4 regions of the Paenibacillus sp. QJM3NY_38 genome follow, and region 2 is predicted to be linked to each of the others. Evidence: riboswitches for the same ligand, from Rfam matches in the RefSeq annotation. Region 2 holds a riboswitch; each other region holds the start of a gene.
What was found. Region 2 has a riboswitch for cyclic di-AMP ahead of AC0VZ8_RS00140 (G5 domain-containing protein). Riboswitches for the same ligand answer to the same signal wherever they lie in the genome.
Positions count from the first base shown of each region.

Region 1: it holds a riboswitch for cyclic di-AMP, as region 2 does, so the genes downstream of both, AC0VZ8_RS28620 (TrkH family potassium uptake protein) here and AC0VZ8_RS00140 (G5 domain-containing protein) in region 2, are expected to answer to the same signal.
Region 3: it holds a riboswitch for cyclic di-AMP, as region 2 does, so the genes downstream of both, AC0VZ8_RS20160 (C40 family peptidase) here and AC0VZ8_RS00140 (G5 domain-containing protein) in region 2, are expected to answer to the same signal.
Region 4: it holds a riboswitch for cyclic di-AMP, as region 2 does, so the genes downstream of both, AC0VZ8_RS17990 (universal stress protein) here and AC0VZ8_RS00140 (G5 domain-containing protein) in region 2, are expected to answer to the same signal.

Region 1 covers NZ_CM149665.1:6,178,181-6,181,570, reverse strand. Annotated here, with positions in the region: gene AC0VZ8_RS28625 (CPBP family intramembrane glutamic endopeptidase) at 1-1,225, opposite strand, end outside; cyclic di-AMP (ydaO/yuaA leader) riboswitch at 1,517-1,661, shown strand; gene AC0VZ8_RS28620 (TrkH family potassium uptake protein) at 1,727-3,067, shown strand; gene AC0VZ8_RS28615 (potassium channel family protein) at 3,084-3,390, shown strand, end outside.
Region 2 covers NZ_CM149665.1:27,739-31,128, forward strand. Annotated here, with positions in the region: gene AC0VZ8_RS00130 (HD domain-containing protein) at 1-866, shown strand, start outside; gene AC0VZ8_RS00135 (TatD family hydrolase) at 964-1,728, shown strand; cyclic di-AMP (ydaO/yuaA leader) riboswitch at 1,934-2,148, shown strand; gene AC0VZ8_RS00140 (G5 domain-containing protein) at 2,420-3,390, shown strand, end outside.
Region 3 covers NZ_CM149665.1:4,384,313-4,387,702, reverse strand. Annotated here, with positions in the region: gene AC0VZ8_RS20170 (ROK family protein) at 1-469, shown strand, start outside; gene AC0VZ8_RS20165 (hypothetical protein) at 864-1,391, opposite strand; cyclic di-AMP (ydaO/yuaA leader) riboswitch at 1,650-1,780, shown strand; gene AC0VZ8_RS20160 (C40 family peptidase) at 1,784-2,260, shown strand; gene AC0VZ8_RS20155 (stalk domain-containing protein) at 2,486-3,390, opposite strand, start outside.
Region 4 covers NZ_CM149665.1:3,912,862-3,916,251, reverse strand. Annotated here, with positions in the region: gene AC0VZ8_RS17995 (TrkH family potassium uptake protein) at 1-1,216, opposite strand, end outside; gene AC0VZ8_RS17990 (universal stress protein) at 1,295-1,978, opposite strand; cyclic di-AMP (ydaO/yuaA leader) riboswitch at 2,088-2,236, opposite strand; gene AC0VZ8_RS17985 (TetR/AcrR family transcriptional regulator) at 2,412-3,044, shown strand; gene AC0VZ8_RS17980 (ABC transporter ATP-binding protein) at 3,041-3,390, shown strand, end outside.

The sequences.
Region 1 (3,390 bases), 1.1 Mb from region 2:
GTGTGGCATCCGTAGTGGACCATGTATTCAAGGTCAGGCCCAGAACGACAAAGATAATGGATTGGACCCCAAGCAGGATGAAAGCCCACATATACCCCAGCTTCATGCTGTCCAGCACATAATGACCGTATCCGGGTTCTTTGGCGCGCGGCCATGGATTGAGCCCGTCTTCTTTGAGCCATAGCCCGCTGCCCCCGACAAGGGAGAAATAGAGCAGAGCTGAGAAGATGAGCGAATAGACCGCATAGAAAATCATCATCCCGAGTATGCCGGTTTGCGACATCCCCTCGGATTTGAAAACGGGAATCAGATTGTACGTATTCAGCATCTGAATGACAAACAGCAGCGCCGATAGGAACAGGCCGCGCTTAAACGACGTGTAGGCTCTGGTCTTCACGCTGTACACAATCGCAAGTATGCCAAGGATGAGGGTGAACAGGCCATACCCTGCGAGCGTCAGCAGCGTGGCATCTTGGGTCTGCTTGTTGACATAGGCGGAATGGGCGGCCGGGACCGAAAAAGATGGCTCATAGGAGCGTAATTTCCCCTGCTCGAAGGTGAAACGGTGCTCCAATCTGGAATCGCCGATCTTGGATTCCGGATCCACATACCGGAGCCGGGGTTCCCCTTCCCGGGTAACCAGCTCCAGTTGCGAAGGATCATAGCCCGCTCGCTGGAGCCAAGGCTCCGCAAGAGCCTGCTTCTCGGCTAATGACATGCCGTCCTCAACAACAAGCAGCATCCGCCTTTGTACATCGCCCTTGTTCAGCTCAATCCGGTCATAGCTGGAGCGGGTGTAATCGTATGAGAAGCCGACGATGCCTGAATTTTGCATGTGCACGTCCACGTTGAGGGCATCGCCGCCCGGCTCGCTGAAGCGAACGCGGTATACGTCATAGGGATATTTGGCTTCATAGGTTTTGTTGTATTCCGAAAGTCTTTTTTCCTTCGCCAGATATCCGTAAAGTTCCGATTTGGATTGATATGTAACCAGCGTGTCATCCGTTTTTGCAGCCGTAAACTGCAAAAACTCCTGAGCAAAGCTTGAAGCCGCTTGCCGAGCCTGCTCCTTGGATATGATATTCGGAGATGCCATCTCGGTAGAATCCGAATTCGTCGACGGAAACACCTGAAATAATAGGAACAGAATCAGGCCGACTGCGGCAGGCGCGATGAGCTGCTTCAGATTGGGCTTCAGCTTCAAGGGCTCTCTTGCACGATTCATGAAATTCCTCCTCTAAGAAAGTTGATACTCCCACTGGTATTCGATATGCCTGATTAAGAACGCATAGAGTCAATATAACATAGTTATGAAAGTCATAAGCAGCTTATCCCAATATCCGGAATAATGAAACAAATCGATGAAAATGAATGAAAGGTTTCGAAAACGTTAGAGAACCCTATGCTTGTATTCTTGAATATGCCCAATTCGCGCTCTTTTAAAGATATTTTGGGTGAAAAACGGCATTGGGTTACGTACCGGATTGCGTTATAATCACATCATGCTTCAAGGAACCGAATATTCCAGCCGAATTTCGTACTGAAAATGGGGGAACCATGTAATTGGGGTGAATTTCATTATTCCCAGAATAATGAATAGGGCGACCTGTGAAAATGCCCGAATCCGTCAGCTAACCTCGTAGGCTGCAGCACAGGAACCAGACCGTAAAGGGCACTGCGTTTTCCAGTGTCTTTTTTTCTTGATTTTTTTTAAGAAGGTGACCGATTGAACTCTAAATTGAACTGGCTCAGGTTGTCTCCGCCGCAGATTCTCGTGCTTGGTTTCGCGGCTATTATTTTCATCGGGACGGCGCTGTTAATGCTGCCGATATCCACAAGTACAGGTGAACCGCTGGAATTTATCGATGCCTTGTTCACTTCGACATCGGCAACTTGCGTAACGGGTCTGGTTGTAGTGGATACAGGAACGACATTCAGCTCCTTCGGAGAGATCGTGATTATGCTGCTGATCCAGATCGGCGGGCTCGGATTCATGACGATGGCCACTTTGTTTGCCTTGGCTCTCAAAAGGCGCATATCGCTCAAGGATCGCCTCATTCTGCAGGAAGCGATGAATCAGTCCTCGATGGAAGGAATCGTAAGGCTGATTCGCAGAGTGCTCCTGTACTCCCTGATCATCGAGGCCTGCGGTGCCTTGATTCTATCGATCCGCTGGGCGTTTGATATGCCGATCGGCCGAGCAATTTATTATGGCGTTTTTCATGCGGTCACGATGTTTAACAACGCCGGTTTCGATTTGTTTGGCGATTTTCGGAGTTTGACCGGGTATGTCTATGATCCTGTAGTCAACGTTGTCGTGATGTTTTTGATCGTCTCGGGCGGCATCGGTTTTATCGTATTATCCGATCTGATTGATTTCCGGAAACAGCGGAGACTTTCCTTGCACTCCAAAGTGGTGCTCACCATGACGGCTACCTTGCTGCTGGTTGGATTTATCGTCATTCTTATTTTTGAATTCACCAATCCGAGGACGCTCGGCTCCCTGAATTGGGGCGGAAAATTCTTCGGCGCATTATTCCAATCCGTAACGCCGCGTACAGCTGGCGCGAATACTATAGATATTACGGGGCTTAGACAGGCCACGCAATTTTTTATCGTTATTCTGATGTTTATCGGAGCATCCCCAGGGTCAACCGGGGGTGGTATCAAAACAACAACCTTCACCATTATGGTGGGGGCGGTCATCGCCATGATGCGCGGGCGTGAAGACATCGTCATGTTCCGTTATCGCCTGGCCCAGGAGCGGGTGCTGAAGGCACTAACCATTGCATTACTGGCACTGCTGCTCGTTCTGACCGTATCGATGATTCTGTCGACGACAGAGGAAGGGGACTTCCTGGAGATTCTATTCGAAACGACGTCCGCCTTCGGTACGGTGGGTCTCTCCATGGGCTTAACGCCCGATCTGACGGTGTTCGGGAAGGTTTTGATCAGCATTACGATGTTTGCAGGACGATTGGGGCCTTTGACGCTTGCTTATGCACTGGGGCCAAAAAAGGGTAAAGAATTATATCGTCATCCGGAAGGCAAAATGATTATTGGATAAGGAGTACAGGAGAGACATGAAACCAAAGCAATTTGCAATCATCGGTTTGGGACGATTTGGCGCCAGCCTGGCGCTTGAGCTGATGGAACAGGGATATGAGGTCCTCGGCATCGACCGCAATGAAGAGGTTGTCGAGGATATGAGCGAGCTGCTGACACACACGGTGGTAGCGGATGCTACCGATGAAGAGGTGCTTAAATCGCTCGGTATCCGTAACTTCGATTGCGGCATTGTTGCGATCGGAAACGATATTCAGATGAGCATCTTATCCGCCATCTTGTTGAAAGAGCTTGGTGTCACCATGGTCGTTGCCAAGGCGATTT
Region 2 (3,390 bases):
ATTTCCCCGAGAAAGTGGCTTCGGTTATTAACAAAACCTACGACAAGCCGATTGTGATAAACCTGGTCACTAGTCCGCTGGATGCAGACCGGATGGATTATTTATTAAGGGACGCGTATTATACGGGAGTCAATTACGGAACGATTGATATTGACCGGATCTTGCGGATGCTGCGGCCGTATCGGGATCGGGTCGTGGTGAAGGAATCAGGTATGCATGCCGTAGAGGATTACCTGATGTCAAGGTATCAGATGTACTGGCAGGTGTATTTTCATCCCGTCACTCGAAGCTCCGAAATCATCCTGCGCCAAATCTTCCGCCGGGCCAAGGAACTGTATGACCGTGGATATGGTTTCCGGTTCATGATCGAACCGCTTCCTGCGTTGTTTTCGGGGGATATCGGGGTGAATCAATATCTGCGCCTTGATGAAGCTCTGATCCAAACGGCCTTTCTGCAATGGACGGAGGAGGAAGATCCGCTTCTTAGCGAATTATGCGGCCGTTTCATGCACCGAAAGCTCTACAAATATGTAGAAATCGACAACATCGATCTGGAGACCATCGACGGGATACGCCACGCATTCAATGCCGTGGGACTGCATCCGGAATATGACCTGGAGATTGATTTTCCAACGGATCTTCCTTATGATAAGGTACATTCCGATATGCCGCTTAACGAGAAGCAAATCCTGCTTCTGGATCGGCACGATGAGCTGAAGGAAATCTCGGAGGTATCCGATATTGTACGCTCGATCAGCGGCATTCATAAAGGACGGTACCATCTTTATTATCCGGAGGAGAAGGTAAGTCCGCTGCTGGCTCAAATGCCGGAGAAGATAGCCGGTGTTTTCAAACAACAACATTAACCCAGGTGGAATACAGAAACGTTGGGTTTATTTGCAATTTACCCAGCTAATGGAAGATATACGACACAGAAACGACAGGAAGGAGAGTGTGGATTTTATGTTGTTCGACACGCACACTCATATGGATGCTCCCCAATTCGACGAAGACCGGGAAGTGGCAATCCAGCGGGCGCTCGAAGCCGGTGTGACCCGGATGATCAATATTGGATTTAACCGGGAGACGATTCCGACTACGATGAAGCTGGCAGAAACTTATGATTTTATATATGCAGCGGTGGGCTGGCATCCTGTAGACGCCATTACCATGGAGGATCAGGACCTGGATTGGATCGCCTCTTTGTGCAGTCATGAGAAAGTGGTGGCTATAGGAGAGATCGGTTTGGATTATTATTGGGATACGTCTCCGAAAGAAGTTCAGCACCGAGTGCTTCGACGTCAGATCGGACTGGCCCGGGAATTGAACATGCCGATAGTCATTCATAATCGGGATGCGCATGAAGATATCGTGAGAATTTTGCGCGAGGAAAAAGCCTCCGAGGTGGGTGGTGTCATGCATTCCTTCTCCGGAAGCTGGGAAACGGCCAAAATGTGTCTCGATATGGGATTCCATATTTCGTTTGGCGGGCCGATTACCTTCAAAAATGCAAAGCAGCCCAAAGAGGTTTTGGCGCAGGTTCCGCTTGATCGATTATTGATCGAAACGGACTCCCCTTACCTGACACCTCATCCCTTCCGCGGGAAACGAAATGAGACCGCTTATGTAAAATTGGTGGCGGAGGCGGCAGCCGAAATTAGAGGGTTGTCCTATGAGGAATTGGCCCAAATTACCACCCAAAATGCGCTGGAACGATTTGGTATTTAACGAAAACGAGAGCAAAAGCAATGAAAAAGGGAGCATTTTCGATTAATTAAAGTTTTTTAATCAGAAAAGGCGTTGATATTACAATATTTTAACCTTTTACATGAGAAAATGTGGTTGAATGTTGCTTTACAACCTGCATACAAACAGGATATCATCTTTTCAGTGATAAGAAGCTGCGATGTGCAGATCGCGGCCGAATATTTCATGAACCGTCTCGCTTAATCTCCGAAATTCTGGGGAACGGGGGAACCGATACCGCCGTGCATACTGGTCTGAATGCGCGCAGCTGTATTTGATTTCTTTTTCGGGTCTTTGGGGTGAATTTGAAGGATCTCGCCATGAGCGGGTATCCGGATCTAGGGCGTCTCTCTTACGTCCGAACCCGACAGCTAACTCCGTAAGCGAAATAAGAGGGGAATTCTCGTGCATACCATTTCCATGATTCTAATCATCAGGAAGCCACGTTAGAGCCTCTAGTACTCTTTCAATGGCTTTCTTTTATTTTTGAATAATGGAGAGGGGATCATCATACTCTTGGTAAACAAGGGGTGGTGGTGAATGGACGAAAAGACGGGAATTGACGCAGGGTGTAGATAGATAGCAGGGCGCCTTGTGAGAAAAATTGCTATAGTCACGTCAAATGCATTCATGCGTTTACCTAGACGGCGGGACTATGAAGGAGGATGGAATAGTGGGCATTTTTCAACCTGAAGAAACCCATGAATCACAATCATCCAGCATGTCTTACGCATTGAGATGGAAGCATGACAATTTGCGTCAACTGATGTTGCTCGGTGCCATGGGTGCCGTTACGGTATCACTTCTCATATCGTTGGTCGTACATGATCAGGCAGGCAAGGAGGTTCAGCTTGTCGTCGATGGTCGTGTCACCACAGTTGAAACACGTGGATCATTGCTGCAGGAATTGCTGGATGAGCAAGCGATCACGTTGAGTCCCCAGGATCAGATTTCGATGCCTTTAAACGGCGCGATCCAGGATGGAGACCGGATCATCATTGACCGGGCAATTCCAGTCAAAGTTACAGTAGGCAGCACAACCAAAACCATATTTACATCCCAGGATACGGTTGATCATGTACTTAAAGAGGCTGGTATTACGATCCAGGGTGAAGATATAGTACAACCGGCACAGAACACGAAGCTGACCAGCAATATGAATATCGATGTCGTTCGCGTCACGAAACAAAAAGTTAAGGAGACGGAAGATCGGGATTTCCGCGTGATCAAAACAGCCGACCCATCGCTTGAGAGAGGGGATAACCGCGTTATTCAGCGGGGTGAGCCTGGTCTCATGGTGAACCATTATGAGAAGGTCTACCATAATGGCAAGCTGGTTTCCAAGACGAAGGTTTCTCAAGAAATTGAACGCAGAACGAAGGATAAAATCATTGCCGTTGGCACGAAAAAAGTGGAGAAGCCTGTCATCGTTCAGGCGGCAGCCACCGATGTAAAGGCGAAACCGGCTAAATTGTCCGGCACGAAAAAAGTAACGACCGCCAAGGCTGTCGAGAACAACGTGGTTTCTCGGGCAGGCGTTGATTTTAAATACAGCAAGGTATTGAACAACGTGTCGATGACGGCGTATTCCGCTGAGCAGCAGGGAATCGGTACACGCACTGCATCCGGCACACGCGTTACAGA
Region 3 (3,390 bases), 2.9 Mb from region 2:
TGCTGGGGAACTGGGACACCATATCATTGATCCCAGCGGTCCGCAGTGCAATTGCGGCAGCCACGGCTGTTGGGAGGTATTTGCTTCTGGAACAGCCATCGGACTCGCAGCATCCCAGCGAATGCTTACCCAGCCAAGTGTCATATCAGAACTGGCTGCAGCTGATGCGGGAGTGAACGCCAAGCATGTATTCGAGGCCAAACGTCTTCAAGACCCCGTTGCAGTGGAGGTCATTGATCGTGCCATCTATTACATGGCGCTTGGACTGGTTAACGTCATTCACAGCTTTAACCCCGATCGCATCGTCATTGGCGGGGGTGTGAGCAGAGCTGGTGAGCTGTTGTTCCCGCAGCTGCGGGAAATGACGGATAAGCTGGTCATGCCGTCCTATTTAGGGACGTACGAGATCGTTCCTGCAGGACTTCGGGACGATGTTGGTCTGGTTGGAGCTGCGGCTTTGTTCCAGTAGCATAGGCCTGAAGAGAATGATACGAATAGGATCAATGATAAATAGATACCAGAAAGAGCGCTCGGAATGACGACGTAGTATCAAGTTACCTAGCTAAAGAGAAATCAACAAAAGCCGCCCTTCTGAGGGCGGCTTTCCAATTATTTATAGAGAGAGCGGGAAACGGAGCGATCATTTATTTGCGTCATAAGTCCGTAACAAGTAACAAGTGATAGGAGTGAACCGTAAACCGTCATCCGTTTGCACTTGAGTCGATTTTTTTGGTTTCTGGTTAGGTTTGTTTGTATCCGACAAACAATAAACGGTTGCTCGCACTTTCCCGCCCGCCGGCGGAAACCGCCGGCTCCAAACCCGCACGTGGGGTGACCTGCAGGCTTGGAGCCGGCGGCTGTCGCTATTCCATGTACTTGGATGCGTCAAACGTAATCAGAGATGTATGATTGGCATGCTCAATCAGCGAAGAGAGCTTGGTTACCTCGCGTTCCTTCTTGCGGGCTTGCGCCTGATAAGCCTCCGGATCATATAAGGCGACGTTGAACAGCGTTATGGCACCGTCTCCGCTGCCACGGCTGCTCTGGCGCTCCAGCTTCTTGCGGGAGCCGAGTTGGGCAAGCTGTCCAATATCGCTGCGTATTTGTTTGGCCAGCTCGATCGCTTCCATGATCGTAATGTCGGAGCCGTTCCAGGGAATAGTCTGCGTGGTATTGGAGATTGCCATCAGCAAATCCAGCTTCCTATAATCCGCCGAGGCCGCTTCGATTTCTTCCGTAATGGCATCCACGCTGCGCGTAGGGTATTCCGCCGTCTCCCCTTTTTCAATGATCGTGCTGCTATTGTTCAAGCGTTCCGACATCAACTGATTGATGAGACGGTTAATTGCTGCCCGGACAGCTAGTGCTTCTGCCATCGTTATTTGACTCATAAGTGATGGATCACCTCTTTAATTTCATTCTATTATGTAAACGTAAAGATTTGTAAAAAGTTGCTAGATTAATTAAAAAAGCAGCGCGAAAAGAAAAACAGAGTTACATAATTGTCATGACTGAGTGAGAGGGTGAACTAAAATCCGACCGAAATTCTTCATCATTACGACAGCTCCGAACATAAAACGATAGATTTTTAGGATATGATTGACAGCATCCTTGCTTGTATACTATATTAAGAGAAGGTTACAAAACGTTAATGAATTTTGCCGAATTTCGTTTGTGAAAACGGGGGAACCGTCTTGGGTGAATTACTCTTGTATAGAGAGTATAGGGAACCTTCAACCGAACCCTTAGCTAACTCCGTAGGCATCGAAGGAGAGAACATATTTTGAAGAAGTTTGTCATCACCTTGCTAGGGTCTGCAATTATTTTTTCTTCTGGTGCCGTTTCAGCATTTGCTGATCAACAACCGAATTTTCAGTATCAAGTGAAGCAATTGGTAGGAACTCCATACAAATGGGGCGGAACAACTACCAGCGGGTTTGATTGCTCCGGATTTATACTGTACATGTTTAGAAATTTCGATATTGATCTTCCGCGCACTTCCCAAAGCCAGGCTAAAGCGGGCGAACATGTGGATCGTGAAGATCTGCGGGTTGGAGATTTGGTATTCTTCAATACAAGCGGTAGCGGAATTTCCCATGCAGGCGTATACATTGGTGACGGACAATTTGCACATGCTTCCAGCAGCAAGGGAGTCAGAATCAGCAAGCTTAGCGATTCCTATTACGAGCCGCGTTATGTCACGGCACGTCGTGTTTTGAGTCAAGAAAACTATGCAAAGCTGGTAGGAAGCGCAAGCTAATTGGATAACGCAGCCATTTAGGGTACGATACATAACCAGAAAGCCTGACAAAGGGATGACCTTGTCAGGCTTTCTTTTTTAGATATTGGAAAGTATAAACTTCGAAGCTTGTGACTTTCTGATATCGCAAGAAAAACTTCTACTAACTGCGGTCTGTCATCTGTGAAGGTACGTCGATAGACGCTTTTCTTACTAAAAGCTATCATCCCACAAGGGGGTGTTCGGTTACTCCTTAACAACAGAGGCATTCACGGCAGCTTCCATTCCATTGTTATAGAGGCGGAACAAGCCTAGGCGCCAAAAAGCAGCACCTTTCAGGTCATAACGTTTGGCCAAGCCGAGTTTATCGTCCACGGAAGTGGCGGTTTCGCTAAATAGGCTGATGCCGAGGAGGAGCTTCTGCTTCGGGACGCCTGCTTGGAGTGCCGACTGAATCGCTTGGTCCACCATACTGTTCGGTTCGGGAACCTGAGATTTGGTTCCGACCGGATTGTACTGATAAGCCATAACAATCAGGTCATCGGCGATGGAGGCCAGTGTTTTGTAATCATAGCCTTTATAAGCGCTGTTCAGTGGCGGCACCGCTAAGGATAGGGCAATGTCATGGGGCAATGCTGTCTTCAATTGCTTGACATAATCATTGAGCAGCTTCTGCTGTTTCACCGCATCCAGTTTAAAACCGAGCCCTTCAAAATCAAGCACAACTCCGCCAAATCCGTTCTCCGCTACCGCGGCTGTGATGCCTTCAATGGACTTTTGGCGCAGGCTGCTGTCGCTCAGAACTTTGGTTAATTCACCATTTCCGTCCAAGGCGTAAACCATAAGATATGGTTTAATCTCCCGATCTGCTGCGTTTGCCACAATCGATTGCGGCGTAACGTCGCCGGCCGCCGCAGGCAGACGATACTCGTCGCCTTGAAGTGTAAACTGACCTTCCCGATCAATGCGGCTCCAGCCGAAGGCGACTGAATTCATGGAGGCTACGAGATCCCGCTCTTGGAAAGATTGCAAAGCGTAAAAGGCTCTCAAATGCATTTCGCGCTGCGGCGACACGAGGGAGACCGTGCGAGTCGCCTGATTCCAGCCCACATTAACGCCGAATTGGCTGCTGAATGAGCTCAGCGGAATCA
Region 4 (3,390 bases), 3.4 Mb from region 2:
GGGACAATTCACTTGTCAATCCCATCGACAAACCGGTGGTGCTAAATGCTGAGGTCGCTTCAAACAACACTTCCAAGAAATGTTCTTCTAGCATTCCTTCAGAGATGGTCAGCAACAGGGAAACGCCCAGCACGACCACCAAAGAACTCATGACAACGGCCAAGGCGCGCATAACGGTTTCTCCTGCTATTTTGCGCTTGAAGGCATGGATTTGACCACCCCCGCGAAAGGTTTGGATCGTAGCTAGGATGAGTACAACAAGCGTATTGATCTTAATACCGCCCCCTGTTCCTCCGGAGGCAGCACCGATGAACATCAGAATAATAATGAAAAACTGAGAAGCCGCCAGCATGCTGCCGATATCTATCGTGTTAAACCCCGAGCTTCGAGGCGTTATGCCTTGGAAAAAAGCAGCCAGCACTTGTTCGCTTTCGCTCAATTGGCCAAAGGTTGATGGATTCCAGCTCTCCAAAAAGTAAATAAATAGAAAACCGAGCAGGGACAGCGTTCCTGTTCCGACTAGGACAACCTTGGAGTGAAGCGAAAGCTTCTTCCATGAACGCTTTTGAAATACATCCACAATGACGATATAGCCGAGGCCTCCAATGATAAATAGCAGGACAATCGTAATATTGACGATCGGATCGCCGACAAAGGGGGTTAGGCTGTCAGACCACAGGGCGAATCCGGCATTGCTGAATGCCGAAACGGAATGGAAAAGGGCGTAATAAGCTGCCTGTCCCCACCCGAAGTCCTGTTGCCAGCGGAGTGTAAGGACAATCGTTGCTAATGCTTCAAACGCGAATGCAATGAGTACCATATACATGGACAATTTAACCAAACCTTGTGCCGAGGTCGAATGCGTGGTTTGCTGAATAATCATTCGTTGCTTCAAGCCAATCCTTTTCCCCAGAACAATGGCAACCATCACGCCAAAGGTCATAAAGCCGAGCCCGCCAATTTGAATCAAGATCATGATAATGACTTGTCCAAAAGTCGAAAAAACACTACCGGTATCCAAGACAACGAGCCCGTTTACGCAGATTGCTGAGGTGGCAGTAAATAAAGCATCCAGCAGACCAATTGACCTCCCGGTGGAGGAAGAGTAGGGAAGCGCGAGCAATGCGGTCCCGATTAATATTAAAGTGAAAAAGACAAGCATGACGAGTTGAGGGGGACTCATATTTTTTTTAAGCTTGTTGATAAACAACTCCATTGTGTCAGGAGCGGAATGTTGTGTATTTCGATCGTTTGCATTCATAAATGTTCTTCTCACAAGTTCCACCCCCATTCTTTATTGATCGCCGGGTTTATCGAAGAATTTTCTGTTTTGGAAAAAAGACGAGTCTACTACTTTTCCGTGACTTATTTTCAAATATTGGATCTCGTGGTCTGTTTTTATTTTCAGCACGCCGGTGTCAAAATCGGTATTTAACTCTTTGAAAAATAGACCTTCGGCTATTGGATCGCCCCCGGACTCCTTACTGCCAAGCAGGTAATGAGAACCCTCTCTGAACACAGTGACTCGAATTCCCCGTTCATGGGTGTCAGCTATTGGATCATCCATCCTTTGAACCGCTACAATGTGTAAGTCCGTCTCGCCTATCTGGTTTAAAAGCTCGTTAACAAACGAACCGCGCGTAATTTCTTGCCATCGCGTTTGACCGGATTGTCCGATGATTAGTTGGGTGATTTGATGATTCTTGGCGGTTTCCGCTATGATTTCTGAAGCCTTGCGATCTTCATTCGTTTTGACAATGAAGGTTGCCCCATACTCGTTGCATTTCACTTGCCACTCAGCCATATACCTTTCTTGTGCCTGATCTAACTCACCTTCACGCAAGGGTATAACGCTCAACACAAACAGGGGACACTGAAGAAGTCTGGCTAATTCGCCGCCTCGACGGATGAGGCGTTCTCCGTTTGGTCCGTAATACACGCATACCAGTATCTTTTCATTATTAAGCAGAATAATCATTCCTTTCTTTTCTAAGCACTACAGCGTTAACAAAAAAGGCCAGGAAGCAGAGACAGTTCTGCTTCCTGGCCTTGGTTGTACGGATCATGGACAAGTCAAAGTAGTAAGAGTGTTCTCTCCCAAGACGCTGACGAGGTTAGCTGTCGGATTCGGGATTGAGAGTCCCCGTTCCTTCTTATCCAGAAAGAATTCACCCCTAAAGCTTAGTCGCTTTGTTGGTTCCCCCGTTCCTCATAGAGGATTAAGCATTTATGCGTATGAAATTTATCGTAATAAATATTATGCTAAAACATGCTGAAAGTAAACAGTTACCGATAAGTAAACAACATCATATCAAATATATTGACAAACGGGACTTTGGGGAGTACTTTTATGAATATAAAATAAAATTATTCACAGAATCACAAACCTGATTAAGGATGTGAAGTGCAACATGCCCAAAAAATTCTCGGACGAAGAACGTGAATGGATACGCCAAAAACTGCTGACGGAGGCACGCCATCATTTCGAAACGGCGGGCCTTCGCAAAACGAGTGTTGAAGATCTGACGAAGGCCGCCGGCATTGCCCAAGGCTCGTTCTACATGTTTTTCGGATCGAAAGAGGAATTATATTATGAACTGATTCTGGAGGAGGAGCAGCGAATTCGCAATGCCGTTCTGGATTTATTCCCTCCTGAAGAGGTCTGCAGTAAGGAAAGCATTAAACGGTTTCTCTTATATTCACTTAGGATGATGGACGAGAGCCCGATGCTTCGGCAGATGATGGATCGCGGGGAGATGGAGCTGTTGTTCAGGAAATTGCCGAAAGACTTGCTGGAGCGTAACTTTATGGAGGATCAAGACGCGCTCTTGCCTGTGATTACGGCTTGGCAGAAGGCTGGCATTTTACCTGGTACGGCACCCGAATCCATCGTGGGCATGATCAGATCCTTGGCACTGCTTACGCTGCACCAAAAAGAGATTGGAGAGGAGCAATTTACATCTACGATCGAATTGCTAGTCGAGTTATTATCTGCCGGTATGCTTGCGGTGTCTAATACGCCGAAGGGAGATGGAGCGTTGTGATCGAAGTAAGAGGGCTTCATTACACGTATCCGAATCGGAAAGAGCCGACCCTGCATGGACTTGATTTTGTCATCCCGCCTGGCGAAATCTTTGGCTTTCTCGGCCCGTCCGGCGCTGGTAAAAGTACGACGCAAAAACTGCTGATCGGCGTCCTGAAAGGTTATCAAGGAAGTATAAAAGTCATGGGCAATGAAATCAGGGATACCGGTCCCGATTATTATGAGCGAATCGGAGTAGCTTTTGAATTCCCGAACTTCTACAGCAAATTTTCGGTTCTCGACAATTTAAAGCTCTTTCGTTCCCTTTACAAGGGGAAGACGGAGGATCCCATGAAACTGCTGCAGCA